Methylacidimicrobium sp. AP8: one gene and its partners. The protein of the gene in region 1 binds, or shares a complex with, the protein of each later gene. Links are inferred from orthologs where the notes say so. Each region holds a gene or a part of one and is shown in the gene's direction. Other genes may lie near its edges.

Evidence for each region.
Region 2: the proteins of dnaN (region 1) and dnaX are in contact, whole or in part, in a cryo-EM structure (PDB 8GIZ), measured with the Escherichia coli proteins. The link is inferred for Methylacidimicrobium sp. AP8 from one-to-one orthologs.
Region 3: the proteins of dnaN (region 1) and dinB are in contact, whole or in part, in a solved structure (PDB 1OK7), measured with the Escherichia coli proteins. The link is inferred for Methylacidimicrobium sp. AP8 from one-to-one orthologs.

The regions. Positions count from the first base shown.
Region 1 is NZ_LR797830.1:717-10,680, forward strand. Bases 233-3,070 are described here. They hold dnaN (DNA polymerase III subunit beta), read left to right. Parts: upstream 233-1,018; coding sequence 1,019-2,122; downstream 2,123-3,070. Other genes in these bases: dnaA (chromosomal replication initiator protein DnaA), read left to right, coding at 233-796; MTHMO_RS00015 (hypothetical protein), read left to right, coding at 2,115-2,504; lspA (signal peptidase II), read left to right, coding at 2,501-3,067. Outside these bases: more of dnaA, read left to right, coding at 1-232; MTHMO_RS00025 (response regulator transcription factor), read left to right, coding at 3,509-4,000; MTHMO_RS00030 (cell wall metabolism sensor histidine kinase WalK), read left to right, coding at 4,290-5,414; MTHMO_RS00035 (hypothetical protein), read right to left, coding at 5,608-6,300; MTHMO_RS11160 (IS1634 family transposase), read right to left, coding at 6,345-7,430; MTHMO_RS11165 (hypothetical protein), read right to left, coding at 7,510-8,016; MTHMO_RS00045 (hypothetical protein), read right to left, coding at 8,237-9,130; MTHMO_RS00050 (histidinol-phosphate transaminase), read right to left, coding at 9,159-9,964. UniProt on the Escherichia coli protein: Confers DNA tethering and processivity to DNA polymerases and other proteins. Acts as a clamp, forming a ring around DNA (a reaction catalyzed by the clamp-loading complex) which diffuses in an ATP-independent manner freely and bidirectionally along dsDNA.
Region 2 is NZ_LR797830.1:888,707-898,702, reverse strand. Bases 3,598-6,467 are described here. They hold dnaX (DNA polymerase III subunit gamma/tau), read left to right. Parts: upstream 3,598-4,097; coding sequence 4,098-5,837; downstream 5,838-6,467. Other genes in these bases: recR (recombination mediator RecR), read left to right, coding at 6,164-6,467; MTHMO_RS04035 (YbaB/EbfC family nucleoid-associated protein), read left to right, coding at 5,834-6,142. Outside these bases: MTHMO_RS04060 (transposase), read right to left, coding at 1-274; MTHMO_RS04050 (serine hydroxymethyltransferase), read left to right, coding at 1,187-3,376; more of recR, read left to right, coding at 6,468-6,763; MTHMO_RS04025 (universal stress protein), read right to left, coding at 6,842-7,339; MTHMO_RS04020 (hypothetical protein), read right to left, coding at 7,361-7,990; MTHMO_RS04015 (hypothetical protein), read left to right, coding at 8,375-8,998; MTHMO_RS04010 (multicopper oxidase family protein), read left to right, coding at 9,079-9,996. UniProt on the Escherichia coli protein: Part of the beta sliding clamp loading complex, which hydrolyzes ATP to load the beta clamp onto primed DNA to form the DNA replication pre-initiation complex.
Region 3 is NZ_LR797830.1:1,763,119-1,773,239, forward strand. Bases 6,777-9,771 are described here. They hold dinB (DNA polymerase IV), read left to right. Parts: upstream 6,777-7,734; coding sequence 7,735-8,808; downstream 8,809-9,771. Other genes in these bases: MTHMO_RS08265 (rhomboid family intramembrane serine protease), read left to right, coding at 6,777-6,836; MTHMO_RS08270 (ROK family protein), read left to right, coding at 6,930-7,703; MTHMO_RS08280 (Slp family lipoprotein), read left to right, coding at 8,869-9,504; ligA (NAD-dependent DNA ligase LigA), read left to right, coding at 9,552-9,771. Also shown: MTHMO_RS08230 (O-acetyl-ADP-ribose deacetylase), read left to right, coding at 1-289; MTHMO_RS08240 (tetratricopeptide repeat protein), read right to left, coding at 485-838; MTHMO_RS08245 (3-deoxy-7-phosphoheptulonate synthase), read right to left, coding at 888-1,952; MTHMO_RS08250 (A/G-specific adenine glycosylase), read right to left, coding at 1,969-3,027; rnhC (ribonuclease HIII), read left to right, coding at 3,050-4,126; MTHMO_RS08260 (trypsin-like peptidase domain-containing protein), read left to right, coding at 4,365-5,900; more of MTHMO_RS08265, read left to right, coding at 6,000-6,776; more of ligA, read left to right, coding at 9,772-10,121. UniProt on the Escherichia coli protein: Poorly processive, error-prone DNA polymerase involved in translesion repair and untargeted mutagenesis. Copies undamaged DNA at stalled replication forks, which arise in vivo from mismatched or misaligned primer ends.

The DNA.
Region 1 (9,964 bases):
CACCAATGAGTTCATCGACGCCATTCAAAAAGGCTCCCTGCTCCGCTTCCGCAGAAAATACCGAGAGGTCGACGTTCTTCTTCTCGACGACGTCCAATTCCTGGCGGGAAAGGAACGCTCGCAGGAAGAATTCTTTCATACCTTCAACTGCCTTTTCGACGGAAGCAAGCAGATCGTCTTGACCAGCGATACGGTTCCGAGCGCGATGCAGACGCTCGAAAAACGTCTTACCTCTCGATTCGAATGGGGCCTCACGGCCGAAATTCTTCCTCCTCAGCTCGAGACCCGGCTCGCAATTCTACGCCACAAGATGCGGAGCTTATCGATTGTGATTCCCGATGAAATCCTTTCCACCATTGCGGAACGGATCCAAAACAACGTCCGCCAGCTCGAGGGCGCCCTGAACCGCGTGGCCGCTTTTGCCGCCCTCCGTCCCGAGAAGCTAACCGCCGGACAAGTCCAGCATCTGCTCAAGGATCTTTTCCGGAACGATTCTGTCCACGGAATCACCATCGAAGCGATTCAAAAGGAGGTCGCCCAGGCTTTCGACATTCGCCTCGCCGACATGACGAGCAAACGCCGCTTGGCCCATATCGCGCTGCCGCGCATGGTCGCCATGTACCTTAGTCGTAAGCTAACAACTTACTCCCTCGCAGAAATCGGCGAATGCTTCGGCGGCCGGGACCACGGCACCGTTCTTCACGCCCAGCGTGTAATCGCCGAAAAGCTTCAGTCCGATCCGCGATTCGAGGCGACTGTCCGCGAGTTGATTGAAAAACTGGAAAACCCGGGCTAAGGAAAGGGTGGGGAACAGTGAACAACCCGCCGAATTTTTCGTCAACCGATAGAACCGCGCCGCTTTCGTACCGAGCCCGGCCGGTTATTCACAAAGCAATTCACATCGTAAGTTGTTTTTCACCAACATACTGCATTCATTCTTCACAATTTCGCTGCCTTTAAGAAGAAGACGGTGAGTGTTTATCGTTTCCTCCATTAACCTCCTATCCCAGGCTTGCCCATGCAGTGCGAAATTATTCGGACCTCCTTCCTAGAAGCTCTTAACCTAGCGCAAAGTGTCTCCGGCAGCCGAACTACGGTCCCGATCTTGAACAATGTTCTTCTGGAGGCCGATCCGGCGGGCCACCTTTCGCTCTTTGCCAGCGATCTGCAGACGACCCTCCAGCTCCGTATCGATGCCGAGGTTAGGGAATCCGGCCGGACGACGCTGCCGGCGCGCCGTCTTTTCGCCATCGCCAAGGAAGCGTCCTCCAAGGAGTTGACATTGAGCTCCAACGAGAAGGAGGAGAGCACCATCATCGCCGGCCGCTCCTCGTTCCGGCTTTTCGGGTTGCCGGCCGCCGATTATCCGCCGCCACCGGCGTTGAGCGATTCTTCTTCCTTTGCGATCTCCCAGGATTCGTTCGTTCGGCTGCTCCGTCGAACGGCGTATGCCATGTCGAACGACGAGACGCGTTACGTCCTCAACGGGGCGCTCTTCGCTTGGAAAGGGGAGAGCCTCACCGTTGTGGCAACGGATGGAAAGCGGCTGGCTCTCATGGAAGCCCCGGTTTCCGGGAAGGCGGAGGAGGAAACCCAGGGGATCGTTCCCGCACGGGCGGTTTCCGAGCTGTTGCGGATTCTCGCGTGCGGTGAGAAGATCCAACTAACCGTTTGGCTTGAGTCGAATCGACTCCTTCTGCAATCCGGAAACCTCGTATTTTCTTCGAAGCTCGTTGACGGAAAATATCCTAACTATCGCGCGGCCATTCCTGAAGCCGCTCGGGAACGGATGCATCTGTCTCGTGAAGCGCTTTTGTCCGCACTGAGGCGCGTTTCCATTGTCGCAGGCGAAAGGCTCGTACCGGTGAGGCTACACTTCCAAAAGGATGAGGTTGAACTCTGCTGCAGTTCGGCGGAAGTCGGGGAAGCCAAAGAGACGATTCCGATCCGCTATGCGGGTAGGGAAATTCGAGCGGCGTTCAACGTGACCTATCTGATGGATCCTCTGCGGGAGAGCACGGCCGACGAAGTCGTACTTCAGGTCGGGGAAACGTCCGGACCGTGCCTGATCCAGGACGAGGAATGCTTCCTGTACGTGGTCATGCCGATGCGCAATGCCTGAAAGAGTCGGATTCATTGCCTTGTGCGAAGAACCGATCGACCGAGACGCGGTCGAGGAGATCGTTATGCACTGGATCGCCCGATTCGAAAAGGTCGAGCAGGCTCTTCCCGGGGGTGGAAGCGGGGGAGCGGCAACGATCGAAATCCGCGAGGCTTCGGATATTTTCTGGGAAGAGTATCCCCAGTTCCGAATCGTTGAAGGTGACGCTTTTGCCTGGGTGTATCTTTCGCTGCGCCGCAGAAGCATCGAGACCACGGGATTTTCGACCCCGAGCATTCCTTTAGCTCTGGAGGTCCTTCTCGAGCTCCCCCATGTTTCCGAAATCATCGACGAGAGGAACGAGGCCCGCCTAACCCAACTGGAGGAGGAAGGCGTTCTATGATGGACGTTCTCCGCTCGCACAGTGCTGCGTCCGGAGCCGATGTCCCGGGAGAACGAGAGGGCGGGAGGATCGGGCAAGTTCCTCGGGCCGCATTGCGGCGATCCCCCGGACCCGTTTTCTGGGGGCTTTTCGTTGTCTTGCTTCTCTTCGATCAGGCTTCGAAGTGGTGGATCCTTGCGCACGCAGCCGACCTTCCCGTCTCCCTCATTCCCGGGCTGCTGAATCTTGTCTCGGTCCGGAATACCGGGATCGTCTTCGGCCTCTTCTCGGGATATAACTGGTTATGGATCGTGGTGGGTGCCGCCTTCCTGTTCGCCGGCCTCCTGGTCGGACGCCGTCTCGACTGGGGACGTCCGGAGATCGGCTCGATCGCCGCTCTTCTGGCCGCGGGTGCGGCCGGAAATATCGGCGATCGGGTGTTCCACGGATTTGTCGTAGACTTCATAGACGTTCACATCGGCTCGTGGCACTGGCCGAGCTTCAATGTCGCCGACAGTTGCCTTTGTCTTGCTTCTCTTTGGATGATTCTCCGAATCGGTGCGAATTCCGAAGGTAGGGCTTGATCCCTCCACGCCTCGGAGAGAAGGGGCGGAATAGCTCGCCCTTCCTTCAGCCGGCGTTGGGGACGCGGAGGCATCCATGCGGATACTGGTTGTCGAGGACGAGGAGAAGATCGCGGCATTCGTGCGAAAGGGTCTGCAAGAGCAAGGATTTGTCGTCGACACGCTCTCTCGAGGCGATGAAGCCCTCCTTGCCTTAACGGCCATTTCTCACAAATTTCGTAGCCGAGGCGCCGCAAACGGGCTTGAGTGCGAGGCGGGCGCAGGTTTTCCCACCGGAGCTGTATGAAGACATACTGCGAGGATGGGAAACCAAGCCCAACGAAGCAGACGAGCCCGTTTTGCAAGCCGTAGGAGAAAGCTTGTGAGAAATGGCCGTTAATCAGTCATCCTTACGATGCGGCGATCCTCGACATTTTTTTGCCGGGTCGCGATGGTCTCAGCGTGCTTCGAGCCATCCGGCGGCGTGGCGTCCATCTCCCCGTGCCCTTGTTGACGGCAAGAGGGGAACTCTACGAACGGGGCGAAGGGCTCGAGAGCGGAGCCGATGATTACCTTCCCAAGCCGTTCGCAATGGAAAAGCTTGTCGCGCGGTTGCGCGCCCTAGTCCGCAGGGCGGCCGGAATCGGGCTTTCGCTCTACCAGGTGGGCGACCTTAGCTTGAACTTGGTAACTCGAGTGGCCATGAGGGGAGGGCGGAGGATCGACTTGACACGCAGGGAGTTTTCCCTCTTGGAGCTGCTGATGCGCTCTCCCAGCAAGGTCTTCACAAGAACCGAGATCTGCGAGCATGTGTGGAACTTCCATTTCGACCCGGGCACCAATCTCGTCGATGTCTACATCCAGAAGCTGCGAAAGAAGATCGACGAGGGAGAGAGCCGGAAGCTTATTCAAACGGTTCGAGGAATCGGGTACAAGATCGAGGAGTCTCGGTGAGAAGGATTCCCCTCCGTTGGAAGCTTGCTCTTCTGTCCGGGGTCACGGTAGGACTCGCGCTTGCGCTTGCGGGGGCGGTCGGCGGGGAGGCTCTCTACCGGAGGCTGGTTCAGGAGGCTGACTTCCAAATAGATTCGGACGCCCAAGAAATACTTTCGGCCCTGCGGAGAGACGAATCGAGAGCACCCGGCAAACTTCCCGAAGGCTTGGAGAGCGAGGAGAGCAGCATCTGGGAGGTTGCAAGCCCCGGGGGGGCGTCCTGTATCGGGCCGCCTTCTTCGGATCTCGAATGCCGGAGCGAATAAGCAAAGAGGGATTCCTTGACTATTCCCTGGGAAGGAAAACATTCCGCGTCCTGGTTAAAAGCCGGGGCGGCTATCGGCTGGTTCTCGCCCGGGACACCCGAAAGCTAAGAGAGATTCTCTGGCGGGCGCAGGAAGCCTTCCTGCTGGCCTTCCCGCTCGCATTGGCGGTTGCGAGCGTGGGTGGGTGGCTTGTTTCCGGATACGCCCTGCGGCCGGTTCGGGCTATCGCAGCGGCTGCCGAGAAAATCAGTCCCCATGCCCTCCATGGTCGGGTCGAAGTTCCTTCCGATGACCCGGATTTGGCGCGCCTGGCGCAAATCCTCAACGAGATGTGGGAAAGAATCGAGAAAGCATTTGTCCAAGAGCAACGACTGACCGCCGATGCTTCTCATGAGCTTCGGACCCCGCTCACGATCCTCCGAAACCAGTTGGAGGCGGCCCTCGCCGAGGCCGGAGGCCGGCAATCCTCGGAGGAGGAAGTCTTTCTCTGCCTCTTGGAGCAAGTCAAGCGGTTGAGCACAATCACCGACAATCTTCTTTTCCTTTCTCAGGCGGAATGCGGCCAGATTCGTATTCGGAGGGAACGGATCGCCTGGAGCGTGATGGTGGCGGAAGTAGCGGAGGATGCTCGGCTTCTGGCGGGGCCCGCGGGCCTTTCGGTCGCGGCGTCGGTCGCTCCGGGCTTATGTGTTTATGGAGACGGCGATCTGCTGATGCGCATGCTGTGGAACCTCACGGATAATGCGGTGAAATATAATGCGGACGGAGGTTTTGCCTGGATAACCCTTTCCGAGGACGGTCCTTGGATCGTCTTGAGCATCGCCAATACCGGGCCGACCATCGAGGCCGGGGATCAGGCGGAAATCTTTCGCCGCTTCTACCGCACCCAAGCCGCTAGGGAAGGCCGTGCCAGGGGTAGCGGGCTCGGCTTGAGCCTCTGTCGGGAGATCGTCGCAGCCCACCAGGGAGAGATTCGGTATGACAGTCCGAGCGAGGGCTGGAACCGCTTTACGGTCTGGCTCCCGAAGGGTGGAAGCGAAGAGTTCGCTTCTCCATCCATCCGGCAAGCCGTCGCATGCTCTTCCGCCGCCGCTCGGCCAGGAGCATAGCGGCTCGGCCAAGCGGGTGGAAGACGGCTCCTCCTGCCGGGCGGCAGGCGGGTGGAGCCGAATACGGCCGCAGGCTTCGGGCGTGCTCTCCGACGGCATCCGAGCTCATTGGCGGAGGCCCGGGTGCAAACTTTGTGGATCGGGAGCGGGGATCCGCAGAGCGATCTCTCGGCAGAGCTCGTCCTCCGCCCTCTTAAGAGTAATATCGAGGAGGAACCCGGCAGCCATAAGCGATGCGATCGCGATATCGACGGAGAAGATTGCGGGAAGAAGCGTCGAGTCCTGCCGGTTTCCCTTCACCTCGATGAGGGAGCGTCCGGTCCTGCCGGATATGATCCTCAGGCGCAGCCCGACCCGCCAAGCGGAGTAGAAGAAAGGCGTAGATCGCCATCGAGTCTTGGACTTCTCCATAGACCAGGGCGTCGACACCCAGCCAGTCGGCCACCCGCTCTGCTTTCTCACGGAACATGTCTGCGGCGGTCCGCCAGCCCATCTGCTGCAGGATGGTATCCGTGAGGCCGGGGCTCTGCACGTAGAAGTCGCGTTGAGCCAGATACGTTGCCATTCCCCGCCGGAGACGGTTCGCGGTCGTCCACCGCCACTCTTGGCGCTCTATTTGCGAACGCGGCACCGTCGGCAGTCCGTCGAGCAGAAAGCGCCCTCCCGTGGCCTTGTCGACGAAAGGGAGGACAGCCAGTTGGAATGGGCGTTCGCTCGCAAGGTCGGGCGAGGCGACGGTCTGGAATCGGGAAGGATCCAAATCGATAAGATAATCGAGAGAATTCTTTTTCCCATGGGTTGTTCCCTCCCGTTCGGGAAGGAAGAAGCGTTGCGGCCCATGTTTGGGGGAAGGTCTTGTAAGTCGTTGCGAGACAGTACCCGTCATTTCCAATTGGCACTACAGGGGCTATTTTTGCCCTTTGCGGTCGGCTACGGCTCGCGGGCAGAGATGCGTAAGGCGGAGAGGATTTGCCGGGCCTGATGATTCCCGGCGGTGACCCCGCGACGTTTTTCGCTTCCGAAGGAGAAATCCACCAGATGGATGGTTCGGAGGGCAACCCAAGCTTGCTCGCTGGAGAAGGGTAGATTGGCCGCCTTGAGCTTCTTCTCCAGGAGCCGGTCGAGCAGGAAGGCCAAGGCGGCGACGAAGACGTGCGCCCGCACCCGTTTGGGATTGTGGTGGTAGATCGGACGAAGCTCCAGGACGTCCTTGAGCTTCCGGAAGGCTCTTTCCACCTCGGAGAGCTCCTTGTAGGCCCGGACCGCCTCGAGCGGGGAGAGATCCTTTTCCTCGGTGAGGATCACGTACTTCCCCTCCAGAAGCTTTTCGGTCTCCACCGGCTCTTCGGACACTTGGAGCTTGCCTGCCCGCAGACTCCAGCGGAAGTAGCGGTGGCTGCGATGGAGAGAGAGGATTCGGGCGACGGAGCTGCCGATCTCTTCCCGATTCCGAAGCTCTCCTTTTTCGATACGCTTGGCGAGTTTGCCCAACTCTTCCCGGGTCTTCGTGACATCCCTCTCCCGCATGGCCTGCTCGTAGGCCAGCCGCTCGGCGCTTTCGACCACGAAGATCCGCTGCCCGGGAAGCGCTCCCTCGACTTCGCAGACCCGATCCTTTTCCTCCGGAGAGCAGGGCTGCCAGGAACCGCTCTGGGCCTTGCGGACATACTCCAAGACCTCCGGGCTCCTTCGTCGGCGTAAGCCGAACAAAAACCCATGCCCCTGGCTCCACAGGAAGCCCAAGTTGGCCGTGCTCACCATCCCCCGGTCCCCGACGAAGACGATCCGACGCAACCCGAAGCGTTTCTCCAAATCGGCGACGATCGGCAGAACTGTTTCGAATCGTGCCGATTGCCCCGGAAGACATGGTGGGCAATCGGCCAGCCATTGGCCATGACGACCCCCAAGAGGATCTGCCGGTTTCCCTCCCGCTGATCCCGGCTGTAGCCGTATTGAGCCAAACCCTCGGGGCCTTCCCCCTTCGAAATAGGAGGAAGTCAAATCATAGAAGACCATCTCGGGCTTAAGAGAAAAGAGATCCCGCAGCCGGGCAAAGAGCCCTTCCTCGATCCGCTCCTTCTGCCCTATGAGCTCGTCAAGGGTCCGGTACCACGGCCAAAGGAAGCGGGGGTCGACCCGAACTCGGCCATTCTGCTTCCAGACCGGCCGGATCCGCTCTCCTCTCCCGTCGGGAACGTAGTCGGTCTCCAGCCACTGGGCCAAGGCGTGTTCGCTCCCCCGGGGACAAGAGCCGGTTGACCACAAGGACGAACGCCCGTTCCGCAAGGGACAGTCCTTTGCCTTTTCCCCTCTTCTCCTCCAAGAGCTCTTCCATACCCAGCTCCTTCCAGAGATGTCTGGCGACAAGCGTTGGACCCCAAACTGTGGATTCCTGAGGCTCAAGCGCTCTCCGAGAAGCCGGCGCGCTCCGCCCGAGCAACTCCGCGAGCCGATCCAAGTGGGGTGCCAAGAGATCCTTGCGGCCAAGAGTCGCGACAATCCGCTGCTTGACCTTTCCCTTTTCCCGGTAGCTTTCCACCAAGCGGACATACTCCGCCTCGCTCCCGTCCTTCCGACGCAACCGCAGGGTGCGCAGAAACATGAAATAGCATTACCGGTCGTCACCGTGAATCGCAAGCACAAAAGGCCACTTTCATGCGGCCAAGTTGTTCACAGTGTGGCACTACATTTTTGCAAAATTTCCTTCCCCAACCCTGGAGCCGTCGTCAAAAAGGCCGCTTTTCACCAAACATGGGGCGGGGGAAGGCTCGGCGCGGAGGCGGGCTTTCCTGACCGTAAAGAAACAGTGGAGACGAAGGGCCTCATCCCCCCCGTTCCGGAGGAAGAGCCATGGCGGTAGCGACGGGGAGCGCCTTCGGAATCGGACCGGAGGCAGCGCGTGCGGCTCGGGGGGCCCGCGGCACGCGGATGACGAGCTCGCGGCAGGCTTCGTCTTCTCCCCGTCGCAGTGTCACGTCACGCAAATGGACCAGATTGCTGATAGAGGCGAGCGCAAGATCGATCGGGTTGGTTGCGATCCGAAGGCCGATGATGTTCCGGGTGGACGTGCCCGCGAAGATCTCCCGGCCGGTGATCGCCGAGAGGATCCGGATCGTAAGCTTCACTCTCCAGCCTGCTGCCAGGAAGAGATAATAGCTCCGATAGACCGAGAGACTTCCGTAAACTAGGGTATCCGCATCCAGGATGCGGCCCAGAACCGATGGTTCGGCAGCCTCTAGGAGGCGGTCCGAGGAGATTTTATGCGCCGCAAGAAGCGAATCGACCAGCGCTATGGGGATGAGGTCGAACTCCCGCGCCGCGAGATAGCCATGGATCATCCGGCGCAACCGCTGGGAGTGCGTCCATCTCCATACGGCCAGCGCTTCTCCTTTTCGCCCCGGCCACGGGATCTCATCGAGAACATAATTCCCGCTTCCTTCGTCGAGGAACGGGAGAACGGCGATGCGGCTGGGAGCCGGATCGGAAAAGCTTGGGCTGATCCGGACACGGCAGGAGCCCGGATCGGTATCCATGACATAGTCATACCAGCGCTTGCGGCTGTGGGAATCGGCCGCTTTCTCGGTAAGGAAAAGACGTTGATCGTCCGTGTTTTCCGCAGCTACAGGAAGAATCACGAGCAACAAAAACCCTAGCGCAACGGAGAAGGGGAAGCCGAGCGGCTCCGCGTAGAGGGAGGTCGCCCGCCTTCGCCGCATGGTCGATGGAAGGTTTTGCTCCACCCGCCTAGTCGCCCTCAGGCTCTCCCGCAGGGATGGGCTGCAGTGGATGAACCTTTCGAAGGGCCTCACGCAGGCTGCCGGCAAACCGGTGGAGCTCTTCGGGAGTTCCGATGGTTACTCGGAGCCAGCCGGGCAGTCCCCAGCTATGGAGGCTGCGCACGAGTACGCCTCTCCGGACTAATGCCTTCCAGACTTCTTCCGCCCGGGGCGGCCGGATCATCACGAAGTTGGCGCAGGAGGGCACCCAGCAGAGACCGAGCTGTCGGAAAAGCCGTTCCAGGTATAGCCGGCCGTCCCGGACGGTCTTCTTCGATTTCCGCTGATGTCTCTTGTCCTTCAAGGCGGCCATGGCGGCGGCCTGAGCGATGCCGCTCGTATTGGTGGGAAGGGAAGCTTTTTGGCGCGCGCGGGCGATTTCCTCCGAGGCTAGAGCGTACCCGATCCGCAAACTTGCCAGGCCGTGCAGCTTGGAAAAGGTGCGCAGGACCGTAACGGGGATCCCCTGCTGAATGATCTCTCGGAGGGGCGGAGGATCGTCGATGAAGTCGGCATATGCCTCGTCGAGCGCCAAGAGCACATGGGGCGGAAGGCCTTTTGCGAAGGCGACCAGAGCGCCGTTGTCGACGCGGGTTCCCGTCGGATTGTTCGGATTGGCGAGAAGCACGAGCCGGGTTCGGGGCGTGATCGCTTCACGGAGCATCTCCAGGTCCGCGGTGAAGTTCCGGTCGGGAACGACGCGCGCGCGGCATCCGAAGCGCTGCGCCAGGATCTCGTATAAGGGGAACGAGTGCCGCGGCAGGACGACCTCCT
Region 2 (9,996 bases), 890 kb from region 1 along the record:
ATTTGGCTTCCTCGATCAACTCGGGCCGCCTTTCCCGGATCGAGGCGATCTTGCCCTCGAGCTCGACCCGAATGGCGTTGAACTGCCGGGCGGTGAGGCCGAACCGGCGCAGAAACGACCGCTTGAGTTCGTTTATGGAAACGCCCGCCCGCATCCTGGCCAAAAGAGTCCGCTGCGCCCGCCCGTAGAGCGCCGCATAGGCGTCAAGACACGAAGTCTGCTCATGCGTCAACCTCAACCGGGTCTGGTAGGTGAAAACAGGGCGCTTACTCATGGATCGCTTTGAGCGCCTTCTCGGCGCGGTTCCGGGCGGATCGCTTCCCGTAAAGCCTGGCACACATCGAAACGATGACCTCATGCAGGTCGCGCACGATATCGTCGGTCATCTCGTCCGGATCGACCACTAGAACCGATCGGCTCTGCGCGTACAGAAGCCGCTTCCACGTACTCCAAGCCGAAGCACATCAGCCGGTCGCGATGCTCGACCAGGATGACGCCGATATTGGGATCACGGAGCAGCTCGATCAGGCCCTTCCGATGGCCGTTCATTCCGGAGCCGACCTCCTTGACGGCCTTGACGATCGGCAACCGTTTGCTTGAGCGCGAACTCGGTCAGCCGAGCCAATTGCCGGTCCAGATCCGCTTTCTGATCGGAGCTCGATACCCGTGCGTAAAGGGCGACCCCATTGGGTTGTGAGGGCTCCGCATGCACGATCACCGTTCCGGTCGGCAACTGCTCGGCCGGGACGGGCAAACGCCCTTCCTTCCACATCCGCCAAGCTGTCTTGTAGCAACTGCCCTGCCGCTTGGCCCAGACACTCAACTTCACTTGGACATACTGCCATTAAACTGGCTATGTGTCCATATATTGTTTAGCTGCTGGCAACCCCACCGCTTGCGGAACTCCTCGACCATCCGCCCCTTCCTCCGCTCCCGGCATATCGCTCACGCATCCGCCCGAACCCCTCTTCTGCAACCCGTTGACTCATCTTCACGGCCTCTGCGGTCCTCCAGTGTTTTTTTTAACGAGCCGATTCGGCCAATTCGCCCGAGGAGAAAAAATCGTTTCCACTCACAAAGCGGGATGAGTATGCTTACGCACTCATTGAATTGACCCAGCAACTTATCCATCTCCTTCGGAAGGCCCGGCACCGCCCGGCCGGATGATTCTGTCGTCGTTCCATCCATGAAGAACGTTCTGTTTGTCTGCACCGGAAACGTCTGCCGGAGCCCCATGGCGCAGGGATTGCTTCAAGATCTGGTGCAGGGCCGTCATGATATCCGGGTCGATTCCGCAGGTATCGGCGCGGTGAGCGGGATCATGCCGAGCCAGCAAGCGATCGACGTCATGCAGGAGATCGGCATCGACATATCGGGCATACGCAGCAAGCCGATCTCTGCGGAGCTGGTACGCCGCGCCGACTTCATCTTCTGCATGAGCTACGCCCATCTCGACTCGATCCTCCTGCTCTATCCCTCCGCCGCCGAGAAGACCTATCTGCTGCTCGAGTTCGATCCCGACCTTCCTCTTTCCTCCCGCGAGATCCCGGACCCGATCGGCAGCCCCATCGAAATCTACCGCCTCTGCCGGGAGCAGATGCGCCAGGCAATGCCGAAGATTCTTTCGTTCGTGCTCGAGTCGGAGCGATCTCCCCACTCCGAGGAAAGCGAGCGGGTGCGGATCGCCCTCGGCTCGGATCATTACGGCTTGGCTCTCAAGCAGGCGGCGCGCGATTGGCTCAAGGGGAGCCAGATCCTTTTCGAGGATTGCGGGACGATGAACGAGCTGCCCGTGGACTACCCCGACTATGCGGAGCGGGTTGCCCGCTCGATCGTCCAAGGGAAAGCATCCTTAGGTCTTCTGTTTTCCCAGGACGGAATGGGGATGGAGATCGCCGCCAACCGGATTCCCGGCATCCGGGCGGTGCGTGTTGCAAGCCCTGAGGAAGCCGCCGCAGCCCGCCGCCGCTATTCGGCCAACGTCCTCTGCCTGGGATCCGATGCCGTCGCCGCTGCCGAGCTCCCGGCCATTCTGCACGCATGGCTGCTCACCGAGCCGGATCCGGCCAGGCACGACCGGCCGATGAGGAAAATCGAGCTCCTGAGCAAGCTTCCGGCCCGCTCGGCCCAGGCGATACCGGCTGCCGCCCTTCCGGCCGCCGATCCCGAGATCTACGCGCTCATCGAGCGGGAAAGCCGGAGGCAGAGCGAGAATCTCGAGCTGATCGCGTCCGAAAACTTCACCAGCCGCGCCGTCATGGAGGCGCAGGGGAGCTGCCTCACCAACAAGTATGCCGAAGGCTATCCGGGCAGGCGATGGTACGGCGGCTGCGAGAACGTGGACGGAATCGAGCGGCTGGCCATCGAACGGGCCAAGGAGCTCTTCGGCGCCGAACATGTCAACGTCCAGCCCCATTCGGGGAGCCAGGCCAACATGGCCGTCTATTTCTCCTGCCTTCAGCCCGGCGACACGATCGTAAGCATGGATTTGGCCCACGGCGGCCATCTCACCCATGGCTTCAAGATGAACTTCTCGGGGCGGTTCTTCCACGTCGCCCACTACGGCGTCCGCCCGGAGGACGAACGGATCGACTACGACGGGCTCGCCAAGGCGGCGGAAGCCCATCGGCCGCGGATGATCGTCGCGGGAGCCTCTTCGTATCCCGCCGTCATCGACTTCGCCGCCCTGCGACGGATCGCCGATTCGGTCGGGGCCCTTCTCTTCGTCGACATGGCCCATATCGCGGGGCTAGTGGCCGCCGGCCTGCATCCTTCCCCGATTCCCTACGCGGACTTCGTCACCACAACCACGCACAAGACCCTCCGCGGCCCTCGAGGCGGCCTGATCTTCTGCCGGGCCCCCTTTGCGAAGGAGGTCGACTCCCAGGTCTTCCCGGGCATTCAAGGCGGGCCTCTCATGCACGTGATCGCCGCGAAAGCGGTCTGTCTGAAGGAGGCGCTCCAGCCCGAGTTTCAGGCCTACCAGAATCAAGTCGTGCGCAACGCCCGCGCGCTGGCCGAATCGCTCAAGCGCCATGGCTACCGCCTCGTCACGGGAAGCACCGAGAACCATCTTCTTCTGATCGATCTTCGCCCCCAAGGGATTACGGGGAAGGAGGCCCAGGAGCTTCTGGACCGGGTGGGGATCACGGTCAACAAGAACGCGGTTCCTTTCGACACACTCCCCCCCTACCAAGCAGGCGGGATCCGCCTCGGAACCCCGGCGGTCACCACCAGGGGCATGCGGGAAAACGAGATGTTGGACATCGGCGAATGGATCCATCGAGCCTTGTCCCATCGCCACGACGCCGCCGCCCTCGAGAAGATACGGGAAGAGGTCTTGTCCGCCACCCGGGAGTTTCCGCTTCCCTCCTAGCCGGGACCCGTGCGGAAACTTCCTTTCCGGTTCGAGAGTCGATTGACAAGCGGAATGCGGAAGCGCTTAATCGGGAAACCGATTCACCAACCGGTTATGCACTCCGCCAAAAAACCGACCTTCTCCCTTCTTCTCGCTTTGGCTCTCGGCCTTTTGACCATGACGGCCCTTATCGGCTGCGATTTCTATGCTCCGAAAAAGGGCGGGCAGCCGCAATCCCAATCGGAGCCCAAGAAGAATGCCTCCGATGGTCCGGAGGCGGAAGCCGGCCTGGAGGAAGGCGCCCCTCCGGCTCCGGAGGCGCCGGGCACGGGTGCGCCGTCCACGCCGACTGCTTCCGGTTCATCCGGAGAAGCAGCCAAGCCCAACCCGGAGGCCTCCTCATCCGGCGGAGCATCCTCCGCTTCCCCCGCCGGAGAAGGCGCGCCGCCTGCTTCTTCCGGCGAGTCGACGGCACCGAGCGAAAGCTCCGGCCAAGGTTCCACCGCGCCGAAGAATCCGTAGGCGGATTGTTCCGGCGGGCAGCCGGGCAGAATGCATCGCTTCTCCGGCTTCCGGCATCAGAATAGGTTGCATCCGGTCGCCGGCCGCATAAGATCAATTCCGCCAGGAGCGGCGGAGCTGCCGGCAAGGTAACCCCGCCAGGTCCGAAAGGAAGCACCGGTAACTTGACCGCTGTTGTCGCTGCTCCTGGTGCGCCCAACGTCGGGCGATCCGCCACATGGCCTACGAAGTTTTCTCCAGGAAATACCGGCCGCGCCGCTTCGCCGAGATCGTCGGCCAGCCTCATGTCGTGCGGACCTTGGCCGGCGCCATCCGGCAGGGACGGGTCGCTCAGGCATACCTCTTCGCCGGCCCCCGCGGGACCGGGAAGACTTCCACCGCGCGGATCTTGGCAAAGGCACTCGAGTGGACCGGCGGCCCGAGCGTGGATTTCGATCCGTCCGATCCCATCTGCGCCGAGATCGACGCGGGCCGCTGCCTCGATGTCCTCGAAATCGACGGAGCCTCCAACAACGGCGTCGAGCAGGTGCGCGAGCTCCGGGAGAGCGCCCGCTTCGCTCCGGCTCAGTGCCGTTTCAAGATCTACGTCATCGACGAAGTCCATATGCTCACCCAGGCCGCGTTCAACGCCCTCCTCAAGACCCTGGAGGAGCCGCCGTCCCACGTGAAGTTCATCTTTGCCACGACGGAGCCGCATAAGGTACCGGCCACCGTTCTCTCCCGATGCCAACGGTTCGATTTCCGGCGGATTTCCGAAAAAGAGATCGCGAGCCATCTCGCATCTCTCTGCGCCGCCGAGGGCCTTACGGCCGATCCGAGCGCCCTAGCCCTGCTGGCGCGGAACGCGGAGGGTTCGCTCCGCGACGCCGAGGGCTCCCTCGACCAGCTCGTCGGCTTTTACAGCGGCGAGATTTCGGAGAGGGTGGTTCTCGAGATGTTCGGCATGGCGGGCAGCGGCCCCATCTCCATGCTCGCGCGCCGGATCGCCGAAGGAGCCGCCGGCGAGGCCCTCCGCCTCGTGCGCGATCTGCTCGAATCCGGAAAGGAAGCGATGGTTCTCTCCCGCGAGCTCGTCCACCTTTTCCGGAACGTAGCCGTCTATCAGGCGGCTCCTTCCCTTCTCCGGGAAGAACTCCCGACTTCGGAGCTTGCCGAGGTCGAAGCGCTGTCTAAAATCCTGCCGCCCGAGACGACGCTCTCCATTCTGGAAGACTTGACCCAATGGGAGGGGCGCTTGCGCGTCGCCGCTAACCGCGACCTCCTCCTCGAAGTCGGCATCCTCGAGCTTACCCACCATAAGGAAAAGGTATCTCTCGAGCGTCTTCTCCGAGAGCTATCGGGTTCCGCTCCTCCCTCGCCTCCGGCCGCTTTTTCCGAGCCTCTTGGAACCCCGAAGGAATCGGTTTCCGTCACCCCGGGGCCGACCCCATCGCCGGCTCCCTCTACCGCTCCCGGCGCACAAAAGGATGTCCCCATGGAGCCCGCGGCTCCGAAGTCCGGCTCCGGGCTCGCGGCGACCGCTCTCGTCCTTCCCCCGGAGGAAGCCTGGCGGCGGGCCGTCGACTGTTTCGCCCGGAATCGGCCCTTGGAAGCGGAGTCGATTCGGAAGAGCCGTTTCCTCGAGAAACGGGGATCGATCTTCGAGGTCGCGCTTCCTAAGGATTTCCGCCAGAAGGCCGCCTACTTCACCGATCCCGGGAACCGCCCGATCTTGGAAGATACGCTCCGGGAGCTTCTCGGGGAAGCGGTGACCGTCTCTTTCCTGCTCATCGACCCTCCGCTCGCACCGGAGCCGAAGGAACGCCGGGAGCCGCCGGCGAGGACGGAAAAGGCTATCGGCCCGCAGGAGCGGCTCACCGAGGAAGAATTTCGGAACGACCCTCTCATCCAGGAAGCCCTCCGGGTCTTCGAAGCCCGGATCCTTTCCGCCACTCCTCCCCAATCGGAAACGATATGAACCTGAACAAGATGCTCAAACGGGCCCGCCAGCTGCAGGAACAGGCCCAAAAATTGCAGGAAGATCTCGCCGGGCGGCGATTCGCGGTCGAAGGCGCCGGCGGAAGGCTTCGCGCGGTTGCCAGCGGCGGAGGGGAGCTCCTCGACCTTTGGATCGCTCCCGAGCTTGTCGCCGAAGGTGATGCCCAGATGCTCGCCGAGCTGGTCCTCGCCACCGTCCGGGAAGCTCTCCAGCAAGCCCGGGAGGCGAGCGCCTCGGAAATGCAAAAGCTCGGAGCCGGCTTCGGCATGCCCGGCTTCCCCTGAAGCGCAAGCGAGGCGCCCCCCATGGCCGACTATCCCCAGACGCTTCGCGAACTGCTGGCGGCCTTACGCGAGCTCCCCTCGATCGGTCCGCGTTCCGCCGAGCGGCTCGTGCTCTTTTTGATGGAGGAGAGAAAAGGAACGAAGGAGCGGCTTGCCCGTGCGCTCCACGCGGCGGGGACACGCGTGCATCCCTGTGTCCGATGCGGCTTTTATGCCGAGGAAGATCTCTGCGAGCTCTGCCGCGATCCGGCCCGGGACCCTCTCCTCTGGTGCCTGGTCGCCTCGCCCGGGGACGTCCTGCGCATCGAGCGGGCATCGGCCTTCCGCGGCGTCTATCACGTCCTGGGCCATAGGCTCTCCCCCCTGGAAGGGATCGGACCCGAACAGCTTCCGACCGGCCCGCTCCTCGCCCGCATCGAGCGCGAGCACCCTCGGGAGATCATCCTCGCGCTCGGCACCGATGCCGAAGGAGAGGCGACCTCCCTCTACTTGGGCGAGCTTCTAAAAAAGACAGGGCCGCGCATTTCGAGCCTGGCCACCGGCCTCCCCGCCGGAGGCGGACTCGAGTTCGCCGACAGTGTCACGCTCAGCTACGCACTGGCCGGGCGGCGCGAGATCTAGCGGCCATTTCTCACAAATTTCGTAGCCGAGGCGCCGCTACGGATTTCCTTACGGCAAGCCGGCGGCCTACCATTCCGATCAGGCGGGCGTAGTTTTGGCTTTCTCCCGGGAGCCGGCCGGGACTTGGATGCTCTCCTCGGCCGGCTGCGGCAGCCGTGCGATCAAGACGGAGCAACTCGCTTCCTCGCTCACGCGGGAGGCAACGCTACCTAGAGCCCGTCCCCAGACCCCGAAGTGGCCGCTGTGGCCGAGGACGATCATCTCGAACCCGTCTTCCTCGGCGAAGCGGACGATCTCCAACGCCGGGCTGCCAGCCCTGCGAGCGAGCGTCGCGGTATAGCTCCATCTCCGACAGGCCGCTTCGACGTCCTTTTCTATTTCCGCGAAGAACGCCTCCTCGCGCTCCTGCTGCATCTCGATCTCGCGGCCGATGTCGAAGAAGAAGTAGGGTACCGGCGGGACGATCCAGAGCACCTTGCACTCGCTGCCGAGCGACCTCGCCAGGCAGAGACCTTCATCAAGCGCAACCCTCGCTCCTTCCGAACGATCGTAGGCCACCAGAATTTTCTTATACACGCCCCCTCCGTTGTCCGCCCGTTAGAGCCGCGGCCTTCTGGCTCTCTCCATCATCCGCTTGCGCCAGAACCGGTAGCCGAGAAAGCCCAAAATTCCCAAGGCAACGATCTCTCCGACGCCGAGCGAGGCGAAATTCTTCGGCGTCGGCAAGCCTACGGCGATCGGGAAGCGAAGCACGACCGGTTGGTGCGCAGCGTCCACGATCCCTTGCGGCTTGACCTCCAGGATATAACGGCCCGGGGAGGAAAAGTAGACACGCAACGACGCGATCCCTTCTTTATACACATGCGGCGGGGCTTGCGCCACAATCTCCCGGCTCGCCTCCCGGATGACCGTCAAAGCAACGGGAACCTTCCAGAGCGGGTGACTCATAAGATCGAGGACCAAGGTCGCCTCCCCGGTCTTAGGGACATTTTCGCAATAGCTTTCGTACGTCTTCAACGGTTCGTACTTGCAGATGTCGAGGTGGGCGGTATAGCCGTCCACGCTGACGACTCCGCAGTCGATGGGGCCTTTTGGCCGGTGGCGATGGGCGAAAGATGCGCTCGGCAGAAAAACGCAACCGACCAGGAGACAAAACAGGAGGCGCATCATCCAGGCAAGAATCTCCCGCAGCCTCCTATCCGCTCCCGCCGGGAGACTTTGCTCCATAGTGCGCCGGTTGCTCACGTTCTTTAGCTAAGCGTACTTGGACAGACAGAGGGGAGCAAAAGAAAAAAGAAAAACCTTGCGGAGATCCGGGGGAGAGATTGGCTCCGATCGGCACGGCGGCGACCGGAACCGCCTTTCGGAAACTGCGGCCGATTCCCGGGGGGTGAAGATCGGCGTCCGGGATAGCAACGGCGGCAATTCGCCTATCGGGGACTCCCCTACCCCTTGGAGAGGGCGAGCCCGGGAGAACTTCTTCTTGCAGTCGCGGTGAAATTGCCAGTATTTGTCTTTATAAGAATCAACTGCTTTTTCGGTTCGCTGCTCACGTAGGGCGGCGGTCGGCAACGGGGAGCACTCAACCAAATTCAGCAAAAGGAGCACTGGATGCGAACGATGCGGCTAATCTCGGCGCGGATCCTGGCGTTTTTTCTCGCCCTCACGTGGAGCGCGCAGCCGCGCCCGTCCTGGGCGCACGGAGGAAGCGGAAGCGGCGGGCTCGAATGCGGCATGATGCAGCAGGGAGGCTACGCGATCCACATGGACGTCTATGTCTACAGCCAGGGCGGCATGGCCGGAATGGGCGGCATGGGAAATTTCAAGTCGTACTGCCGGAATGTCCCGACGACCGGGAAGATGAGCCTTGTGCTCGACCTGGTGACTCCGCAGCTTCGGAAGATCCCGATCGAATGCCGCGTGCTTTCTTCCGACGGCAAGGTCGTGGCGTACTTCCCCGCCCAGGTGTATACCAGCGGGGTCGCCTCCCTGGACCTTGATCTGCCGAACCGAGGGCAATACATGGTCGAGCTCACCCTGGTCGGAAAGACCGGTCCGGACAGCAAGCCGCTGATCTTCCGGTTCCCGATCACAATCGGAATGGGAATCGTCTGGGTAGGCCTTGGCGCGGCGGGCCTGCTCGTGGCTTCCGGCGCAGGCTTCCTGGTTTATCGCCGGATGGCCCGCCGCAGGAGCTTCGCTGGATCCCATGGGATCCAGGCGAGCGCCTCGTGAAGCTCCCCTCGCGTCAACGAATCCGATGGATTATTGTTAATCATTAAAAGTAAAAAAACTCCGCGACGAAGAGGATCACGATGTTGCAACCGGTCGGAAAGAAAAGGAGGTCCGGAAGGCTGTTTCTGCTCGGTGCGCTGGCGGCCGCTGCGGCCGCAAGCCTGCTGCTCCTGCAGAAGCGGCCCGGACCTGCCAAGGCTTATGATTTTTCGGTCGATCCGGACGCCTACCCGGCCGCAAAACCCTTCGAGGTCGTCCACCTGAAGGACGGGGAAAGCTTCTCCCTTTCCGCGGTCAAGGTTCAGGAGACCATCGCCGGAACCAAGGTCAAGCAGCTCGCCTACAACGGATCGGTTCCCGGGCCTTTCCTCTGGGTTCCGCAGGGTGCCCATATCACTGTCACCTTCGATAACCGGACCGGGGTCCCCACTACCATCCACTCGCACGGGGTGCGTCAAGACAACGCGCAGGACGGCGTTCCCGACGTCACCCAGCCGGCGATCCTCCCAGGCTCGAGCTATGTCTATCATTTCCGCTTCCCTGATCCGGGAGTCTACTGGTACCACCCCCACTTCCGGGACGATTTCGAGCAGGAGCTCGGGCTCTACGGGGTCTACATGGTCGAGCCCGCCGATAAGGACTACTGGGGTCCCGCCAACCGGGAGATCCCGCTCGTCTTCTCCGATATCCTGATCAAGGACGGCGCCGTTCCCGAATACCATTCGGACTACGTCAACTTCGCGTTCATGGGGCGGTACGGGAACATTCCGCTCGTCAACGGCAAGCCTCACATCGACATCGACGTCAAGAAAGGAGAGGTTGTGCGTCTCTACCTGGTCGACGCCGCATCCGCCCGACCCTTTCGGATTCAGACCCCGGGCGTCCAGATGAAGCTGGTCGGCACCGACGGAGGGCGCTACGAACGGGAACAGTGGGCGGACGCGGTCGTCGTCTCCCCCTCCGAACGCCAGATCATCGAGTGCTACTTTCCGAAAGAG
Region 3 (10,121 bases), 1.8 Mb from region 1 along the record:
GCAAGGGGGATCGCAAGGAGAAGACGCCGCGCTGGCCAGCTGCTACCGCGAGGCACTCGGCATCGCCGCGGCGCTCTCCGCCCGCTCGATCGCCTTTCCGGCCATCAGCACCGGAGCCTATCGCTTTCCGGCCGACCGGGCCGCCGACATCGCGCTGACAGAGATCGCACGCTTTCTCGTCTTCCATCCGCTTCCGGAAAAGGTCCTTCTGGTCTGCTTCCGCGACGACACCCTGCTCGCGTGCCAGAAGGCCTACGCCCGGCTCCGCGAGGGAGGATGGACCGCATGAAGATCAGCCATGCGGAAAAGGAGGAAGCCGCTGGAGCCTAGGGGACTCGAACCCCTGACCTCCTCAATGCCATTGAGGCGCTCTACCAGCTGAGCTAAGACCCCGGCGAAGCTTCCCATCCGTGCCATCGTCGCGGCTCGATGTCAAGAGGGAAGGACCGGCGCTGCGGCCAGCCCCCACCCCCGTCGTTCCGCTCTAGCGGACCGAAGGCCGCGAAGCCTTTTCCTCCAACTGGGAAAGCTCTTCCTTGGCCTCAGCTTCTCCCTGGGCGGCCGCCTTCTCGAGCCAGGCTTCCGCCTCTTCCCGATCCGGCTCGAACCCCAGCCCCTCCAGGTGCGCTGCGCCCAATCGGTATTGCGCACCCGCGTCTCCGCGCTCCGCGGCCCGCTCCGACTCTTGCCGATCTTCAGAGCTGATTTCCCCTCCTCCCGACGGAGGGCCGGCGGTCGCCGCCACCGCATCGAGGCGGCAAAAAAAACGAGCACCGAACCGGTGACCCAAAGGAGGGAGAAGGCCCCGGAGCGCCGAAGGCCGCGGGAAGGGATTCATCGGCAAGAGGAAAGTTCTCCCGCGAAAACGCCCCGCCGCTCCCGCCCTCTCACGACTCGACCGAGCGCGCTTCCTGGAGGCGCAGGCTGCTGCGGCGGAGCAGCTTCTCGGTCGTATCCCAGGAAAGGCAGGGGTCTGTCACCGAGACACCGTAGCGAAGCTGCGCGCGGTCTTCGGGAATCCTCTGGCTGCCTTCGAAAAGGTTGCTTTCGAGCATCGCCCCGATGATCGCGGTCGTTCCTCGGATCCGCTGCTCAAGGATGTTCGCGAGCACGGCCTCCTGCACGGCGGGCCGCTTCGCCGAATTGGCGTGGCTGCAGTCCACGATCACCCGCTGCGGCAATCCTGCCTTGGAAAGCCGGGTGCAAACTTCCTGGATGCTCTCCGGGTCGTAATTGCTCCGCTTATGCCCGCCGCGCAAAACCACGTGCCCCCACGGATTTCCCGAGGTCCGGATGACGCTCGTAACCCCTTCCTGGTCGATCCCGACGAAGCTGTGCGGGTGCAGCGCGGCGCCCAGCGCGTCGACGGCGATCTGCAGCGAGCCGTCGGTCCCGTTCTTGAAGCCCACCGGCATCGAAAGCCCGCTCGCCATCTCCCGATGGAGTTGGGATTCCGTCGTCCGGGCCCCGATCGCGGCCCAGCTCACCAGATCGTCGATATACTGCGGGGTGATCGCATCCAGGAACTCGCTAGCCGTCGGAAGGCCCATTTCGTTGATCTCGAGCAGAAGCTTCCTGGCCAGCCGCAATCCCTCCTGGATGTTGCAGGAGCCGTCGAGAAAGGGGTCGTTGATGAGGCCCTTCCAGCCGAGCGTCGTCCTCGGCTTTTCAAAATAGGCGCGCATCACCAGAAAAAGCTCCCCGGCGAGCTCGTCCTGCAGGGAACGAAGGCAACGGGCATATTCCAAGGCCGCCACCGGATCGTGGATCGAGCAAGGGCCGACGATCACCAGAAACCGCTTGTCCTCCCCCGACAGGATCTGCTGGATGGTAAGGCGGCTCCGATACACGGTCTGGTTCGCGACCGCGGTCAGGGGAAGACTTCCCTTGAGGACGCGCGGCGAGACCAAGCGCTCGACGGCGCGAACGCGCAGGTTCTGGATCGGAAACATCATGGCGGCGATTAACCTAGCGCACGGTCTCGGCAAGAGCAACCGCTTCCCCAGGCCGGGCTTCGTCCTGTTCCGTCGGCATTTCGCCGGAAGATCCCCGCCGCACGGCCATCGCCAAGGCCCTTCGATGAGGAGCGGGCAGCGGCAGGCGCGCCAGCTCTTCCCGGGAAACCCATCTTCCCTCTCCCTTCTCCGCGGCCCGCCACTCGGCCCGGAAAAGCGTGAGCCGCACCCGATAGCGAGTGATGGAATACCAAAGGCAAGCGGCTTCCCCGAGGTTCCTCATCGAGTCCGGATCGAAGCTCGGGAACCGCCAAAAGCCGCGATACCGCGCTTCCCGCGACGGCTCGAGCCAGATCCGGCCGGCTTCGGCGAGCAGAGCAGCGCTCTCCGCGCAGGGAGTTGGGGGAGGCTTGGGTCGCGAGGCGACCACTTGACCGCGGCTGGGGCAGAGCCCCGCCACCGGACAGACCGGGCAGTCGGCCTTCCGCGGCTTGCAGACCGTGCGGCCCATCTCCATCAGCGCCGAGTTGAAGGCCGCGCAATCCTGCGCCGCCGGCAGAAGGGCGGCGGCGATCTCCCATAGAGACTCGGCCGCCCTCTCTTCCGGCAGCGCGAAGAGCCGGCGAAAGAGACGGCGGACGTTCGCGTCGACCAGCGGAGCTCTCCGCCCGAAGGCGAGGCTGGCGAGGGCACCCGCCGTATAGCGTCCGATCCCGGGAAGCCGCTCGAGCTCTTCCACCTTCGACGGCAGCCGGCCTCCGTGCTCGGCCACCAGCAGACGCGCGATCCGCAGGAGATTGCGCGCACGGGCGTAGTAGCCAAGCCCCTCCCATAGCCGAAGCACCTCCTCCTCCGACGCCGCCGCCAGGGTGAAAAGGTCCGGAAAGCGCTCCATCCAGCGCCGGTAGTAGGCGACGACCGTTGCCACGCGCGTCTGCTGCAGCATCAGTTCGGAAACCAGAATCGAATAGGGATCGGCGCTTCGTCTCCAGGGAAGATCCGCGGCCCGCTCTCGATACCAGGCAAGCAAGCGCCGGTGCAACTCCCGGCGGAATTTCCTCTCGATCTTCATCGGGATCCGCTAGGTTAGCTACGTGCTCCCGTTTCTGGCGCGTACGATCCTCCGATCCAAGGATTTTTTCTCCTCGGGCGGCGCCGGTTCGTGCCCCCCTCCTCCGCCGCCGTCCACGTTTTCCTTCTCGCTGGCGCCCGAGCAGATCAACGAGCTGCGGGAGCGGCTGCGGCAGAAGGGATTTGAGATGCGGAGCCTACCGCACGGCCTCTTCGATGCGCGAGGGCCCTCGCTGGTCGTCCGCGCCTACCGGACCGGGACGGTACTCATCCAAGGGCGAGCGGCGGCCGATTTTGTTGAGATGTTCCTGGAACCGGAAATCCTCCGCGAAGTGCGGATCGGACCGCCGGAGACCGGCAAGCCCGAGGACGACTCGCCGCACGCCGGTTCGGACGAGTGCGGGAAAGGCGACTTCTTCGGACCCTTGGTCGTCGCTGCTGTGTACGTCGATCCTCAGACCGCGCCCGCGCTGCGCCGCCTCGGGGTGCGGGACAGCAAGGAAATCAAGAGCGACGCACAGGCCGTCCGCCTCGGGGAAGAGATCCGCAAGGCGGTGCGCGGACGGTGCGCCGTGGTCGCCATCGGACCACCCAAGTATAACGAGCTCTACGCGCGTTTCGGCAATCTCAACCGGCTGCTCGCTTGGGCGCATGCTGCCGCCCTCGCCGAGATCGCGCGCAAGGTCCCCTCCTGCCCGCGCGCGCTGGTCGATCAGTTTGCCAAGGCCCCCGTCCTCGACCGGGCGATCCGGCAGCAGGGGCTCTCCCTCCGGGTCGACCAGAAACCCAGGGCGGAATCCGACATCGCGGTGGCAGCCGCCTCGCTTCTGGCGCGAATGGAGTTTCTCCGCCGGCTCGTCCTTCTCGGGAAGGAAGCGGGAAGAACTCTCCCGAAGGGAGCTTCGTCCCCTGTTCTGGCGGCGGCGCAGGAAATCGTCCGCAGCCAAGGCGCCGACCGCCTCCGGGCCTTGGCCAAGGTACACTTCCGCACCTTCGGCCGGGCGGCGGCGGTCGGCGCCTCCCTGGAGATGCGCAGCTCCGGGCCCCCCGAGGAGAGGGTCTCGCCGCCGCTCTTGCGCCCGTCTCCCGAGCAAGTATGATGAAGTCTACCCGATTGGAAGGAATCATGACGCCGCGGGGAGGGAGCCAACCGAGCTTGGAGGAGCGGGACGGCCTCCCGCCGGTTTTCTGTCGAAGCGATCGGGGGAAGAAGCGGGGAGGAGCGGAGCGAAGGGGCGATGCGCAACGCATAGGCGTCCGCGCACGCGATCATTCCTGGCCTAGGGCCGGGCCAAGGGAGAGATAGACATGTACCGCCTTATGGACGGGCAAACAAAGTTGAAGACCCCCTGGAAGCGGGGAGCGGTCCTCGTTTTGGTCGCTCTGCTGGGAGTCGGTCTAGGCCTCGTGATCCGGGAATGGATCCTCCCGTCCCCCAAGCCGGTGCCACCGCCCCCGGCCGCCTCGGAGCCGGTGATTCCCCGCGCCATCCCCGTGCCGCAAGGCTTGGAATCCCATGCCGCCGGCGGCCTCTTGCAGGAGATCAATCGGGAATATGTCGAAATTCTCTCGCGGATCGTTCCGAGCGTCGTGAATATTTTCACCGCCAGACCCGTCAGCGTCGACGTAGGAGAAGCGGTGCCCTCGACAGAATCCAGCCCGCGCAATCCGAAGCGCGCGCCCCTGGACGAGGAAACCTCGCTCGGCTCCGGAGTGATCCTCAGCCCCCAAGGACACATCCTGACCAACGCCCACCTCGTCAAGAACGCCCGGGAAATCCGCGTGCAGCTTTTTGACGGACGCCGGTACCAAGCCAAGCTCATCGGGCTGGACGAGCCTGCCGATATCGCCGTTCTGAAAATCGAAGCCAAAGGGCTCATCCCTGCCCTGTGGGGGGACTCGGACCGGCTCGAGGTGGGCGATCAGGTTTTCGCCGTGGGCAACCCGTTCGGCCTGAGCGGCTCCGTGAGCCGGGGCATCGTGAGCGCCAAGGGCCGCAACCCCAACCTCTCCGCCTCGGGCTTCGAAAACTACATCCAGACCGATGCGGCCATCAACCCGGGGAATTCCGGCGGAGCCCTGATCAACGTGGAAGGGTTGCTCGTGGGGATCAATACCGCCATCTATTCGCGCAGCGGCGGGTCCAACGGCATCGGCTTCGCCATCCCGAGCAAGATCGCCCGCTTCGCCTATGAGAGCCTCGTCGCCCGCGGAAAGGTCGTGCGCGGCTTCCTCGGCGTCGAAGCCCAGGACGTCGACGAGGACATGCAGCAGGCCTTCAACCTTCCGGACACCTCCGGCGCCTTGGTAACGCGGGTCGAACCCAATTCTCCGGCCGCCAAAGCCGGGCTTCGGCGCGGGGACGTGATCGTGCGATACCACGGGATGAACGTGCGCGATCCGGCGGAGCTGCGGCTCTACGTTTCCGAAACGTCGGCTTCGACGGTGGTGCCCATCATCTTCTACCGGGATGGGAAATCCCTCACCGTGCAGGCGCAGATCACGGAGCAGCCGGACCAAGGCGCCCGAACCGAAGAGGGCTCACGGTGGCAGGTGGTCCGGACCGGGGAGCTCGGCAACGCCTTCGCCGGTCTCCAGATCGTCAATCTGGACGACAGCCTGCGCGCCCAGCTAGGGCTTCAGTCCCACGCCTCCGGCGTGTACGTGGTCGACGTGGAGGAAGGGGCTCCATCACTCGACCTCCTCCAACCCGGAGATCTGATCGAGGAGATCCGCAAGGTCGGGAAGGCCGCGGAGAAGGTGCGCAACACGGCCGATCTTCTGCGGATTGCTACGGCCGAGCGGGCGAAGGAACCGGTTCTCTTCTACATCCGCCGAGGGGGGGCGCAGACCTTCGTGCTGGTTCGACCCTAACGCAAGATCTTTTTGCCGTGGAGAACAATCCGTTGATTCTTCGTTTGTTGAAAAAAAGAGAATTTACGATCGAGCCAAGATTCGGCAGAGTTTAAGTATATGGGATACTGGCCCGGAGACGGCCGGGGAGAACCGGTCTTCCGTTTGCAGGGCAGACCGGTTTACCTGACCGACATTTTCATTGCGTTTCATTGCCTTTCGTTCGTGGTAGGCGTCCTATCCGTCGCCACCTACCGGCTCGCTTGGTTCCAAGAGCTCTCCTTGAGCCCGCAAGCGGTTCTCACGCAAGGAAAGGTCTGGCAAGTCTTCACTTACGCCTGGATTCATTCCCCTTCGCTCTGGTTCGCCCTCTGGATGCTCATGTTCTTCTGGTTCGGCCGGGAGGTAGAATTCGCGCTCGGGCTTAAGAAGTATTTTTTCCTTTACCTCTCGCTGATCCTCGCCCCCGCGATCTGCGCCGTGCTCTTCAGCTTGGTCGACCAGACGGGCGGCACCTTCTACGGCCCCGACGAGGCGCACATGGCGATCTTCGTCGCTTTCGCCGCTCTGTCTCCTGGGGCGGAGCTCATGTTCGGCATCACGGCCAAGTGGTACGCGATCGTTCTGCTCGCCCTCTACGTGCTCATCGACATATCCGCCCATGCTTGGACTCCGCTGCTCATGCTGAGCGTCGCCTCGGGCATTGCCTATCTCTCCGTTCGGATGCCGGACATTTCCTGGATTCGCTCCTGGAGACAGGGGTGGGGGCGGCGCGGACGTCCTGCCGCCTCCTCGCATACGTTTTTCCCGTCTAAAGCAGCCGGTGCATCCGCCGAATCGATCGACGCGATCCTGGACAAGATCTCCCGAAAGGGCATCGGAAGCCTGACCAAGTCGGAACGGGAGGCGCTCGAACGGGCCCGCAAGGCCCTTTTGCGCAAAGAACAGCGGAAGTGATCGATCGCCTCCCGAGCACGGCCCGTTGGCCAGCATCCGGTGCACGGCGGCCGGTGCGAGCCCTCGGACGGGCCGACGGGCGTTCTTGAGGCCATGAAGGTCCTCGTGATCGACATCGGCGGACACAACGTCAAGCTCCTTGCTACCGGCCAAGAGCGTCCCCGGAAGATTCCCTCGGGTCCAAGGTTCACGCCTAAGGATCTGGTCGAACGCCTTCCCCAGGCGGTGGAGGGATGGTCTTTCGAGGCGATCTCGATCGGATACCCCGGGCCGGTGATCGGCGGACGGCCCGCCGCGGATCCGTGCAACCTGGGTCCGGGATGGGTCGGATTCGATTTCGCGCACGCCTTCGGCGTTCCGGTCAAGGTGGTGAACGACGCCGCGATGCAAGCATGGGGCAGCTATGCCGGCGGAAGGATGCTCTTCCTGGGCTTGGGCACCGGGCTTGGGACCGCGCTGGTCCTCGACGGCCTCCTTCATCCGTTGGAAGCGGGCCATCTTCCCTATAAGAAGGGCAAGACCTATGAAGAGGTGCTTGGAAACGCTGGCCTCTTGCGCTTGGGCAAGAAGCGGTGGCGGGCGGAGATCCGGCACGTCATCGAACTGTTCCGGAACGCCTTTCAGGTCGACTATCTAGTGATCGGCGGAGGCAACCGAAAGCTCCTCGCCTCCCTGCCCCCTTACGCACGCATGGGCGACAACGCCTTCGCCTTTTTGGGAGGCTTCCGCCTTTGGGAGGCATCCGGCCAAGGGCCGCCCGCGCATCCGGAATCGGCCCCGGCATCCCGCGAGGCGTCATCCGCCCCGCACCGCGACTCCGCATGCCGTTCCTCCTCTTCGGACGACATGTCCAGTCCGTTGGGGTAGCTCCAGGGCAGCCTCACCGCAAGGAGCGCTCGTGAACCCGGCGCGTTGGATCCTGCACCTCGATTTGGACGCTTTCTTTGCCGCAGTCGAGCTCCTGCGCCGCCCGGCGCTCCGGAACGAACCGGTGATCATCGCCGTCGGCCATCCTGGCGATCGCGGGGTCGTCTCGACCGCGACCTACCCTGCGCGCCGATTCGGAGTGCGCAGCGGGATGCCGCTGCGCCGCGCCCGCGCGCTCTGTCCGCAGGCCGTCGTTCTCCCCGCACGCCACCACCTCTACGCGGCCTATGCGAAAAAGGTCCGTCACCTGCTTCACGCCCGATTCGCCCGGGTGGAGGCCCTTTCGATCGACGAAGCTTGCGCGGAGCTGCCGGGAGGAGCGGATCCGGAAGCGGTGGCCCGGGAGGTGCAGGAGGAAGTGGAGTGCCGGCTCGAACTCTCGTGCACGGTGGCCGTGGCGGCAAGCAAGCTGCTGGCCAAGATCGCATGCGATACGGTCAAGCCGCACGGAAGGATCGTCGTCCCGCAAGGCACCGAGCAGGCGTTCCTAGCCCCCCTGCCCGTGGAGAAGCTGCCCGGAGTGGGTCCGCGTACGCAGGAACGCCTCCTCGGCCTCGGCATCCGCACGATCGGCGATCTGGCCATCCAGCGTCGGGAACGAATCATCGCGGAGTTGGGAAAGCACGGTGCCTCCCTATGGGAGGCCGCCCACGGCAACGACACCAGCCCGGTCCAAGCGGAATGGGAACCCAAGTCGATCAGCCGCGAGACGACCTTCGCGAGGGACCTTGCCGACCTGGCCGTTTTTCAAAAGGTTTTGGGCCGGTTCAGCCGCGAGGTGGCCGAAGAGTTTCGTAGGGAGCAGCTGCTGGCGAGAACGATCACGGTGAAGCTCCGCTACGGGAACTTCGAAACCTTCTCCCGGCAGATCACGCTGCCTATTGCCACGGCCGACGCCGAGGAGATCGCCGCATTCGCGATCCGCCTGCTGCGCGCCGCCTGGCGAAGGGAGAGGCCGCTTCGCCTCATCGGGCTCTCACTCTGCGGATTCGTCCGGCACTGGCCGAAACCCGGCCGCGATGCTCCGGAGTCCCGGCAGGCGTAGCCGGGGAAAAGCGGCGGGCAAAGATTGTGCGGATCCCCTCCGACGGATACACTGGATCTTGTGCAACCCCGTTGCCGCCCCCTGCGCGCTCGTCCGCTTTCCCTTGTCTTTTCGCTTCTGGCGGTCTGGCAATGCGCCTGTCCCGCGGGCACGAACGCCGCGTCGGTTCCCGAGTGGTACCGCCGACAGGCCAAGGTCCAGCCGGCGTTTCCCGAGCTGCTGGCCAATCCCCTCGCGTACGACGGTCGTGTCGTGATTCTCGGGGGAAGGGTCGTGCAGGCCAAGAACGCGGATGGCGTGTTCTGCCTACAGCTGGTCGAACAGCCTCTCTCAAAAACATGGGGCTCCTACAGGCCCATAAAAGGGGAGACCTCGACCGGATGCTTCTATGCGATCATCCCCGGCTTCGTAAAGCATTCCGATTTCTTTCCGGGAGCGGAAATGACCATCGCCGGCACGGTGAAAGGTGCTAGGCCCGGGCAGCTCGGAGAGCAGAACTATCTCTTTCCGGTGGTGCGCGCTTCCTGGATGCACATTTGGAACCCCCGGCATCGAGCCTTGACCGACCGCACGGCGGGCGAGGCGGGCGGTCCCGCAGCCATGGGCATGTATGGACCCGGAGGCATGTACGGTCCTATGGGGATGTTCGGCCCGATGGGGATGTTCGGCCCGATGGGGATGGGCCCTTGGTACTGAGCCGTGGAGGGGATCCCAAGAAGATCGGATCGAGATCGAAATCCACGATGACCAGAGAGGAAGCGGCGCGACGGCATGCATGGCTCGTCAACGAGATCCGAAAGCACGATTACGCCTATTATGTGCAAGCCACGCCGCTGATCTCGGATGCCGAGTACGACGCGCTCTTCGACGAGCTCCGCGCGCTGGAGGAGCGGTATCCGGATCTTGTCACCCCGGATTCCCCGACGCAGCGAGTCGGAGGGGGTCCGCTGCCCGGGTTCGCCCCGGTTGTGCATTCGATCCCGATGCAGAGCCTCGACAACACCTACTCGCTCGCGGAGCTCTTCGCCTTCGTCGATCGGGTGCAACGCGCGTTGCCGAACGAGCGGCCGACTTATGTCGTGGAGCCGAAGATTGACGGGGTTTCGATCAGCGTCGTCTATCGGAACGGCCTCTTCGACCACGGCGCGACCCGGGGGGACGGTCGGACCGGTGACGACATCAGCGCCAACCTCCGCACGATTCGGGCCCTTCCGCTTCGCCTGAACTTTCGCGAACCGCCGGAGCTGCTGGAAGTGCGCGGGGAGGCCTACCTGCCCACCCGGGCATTCGAAGAACTGAACAGAGAACGCGCG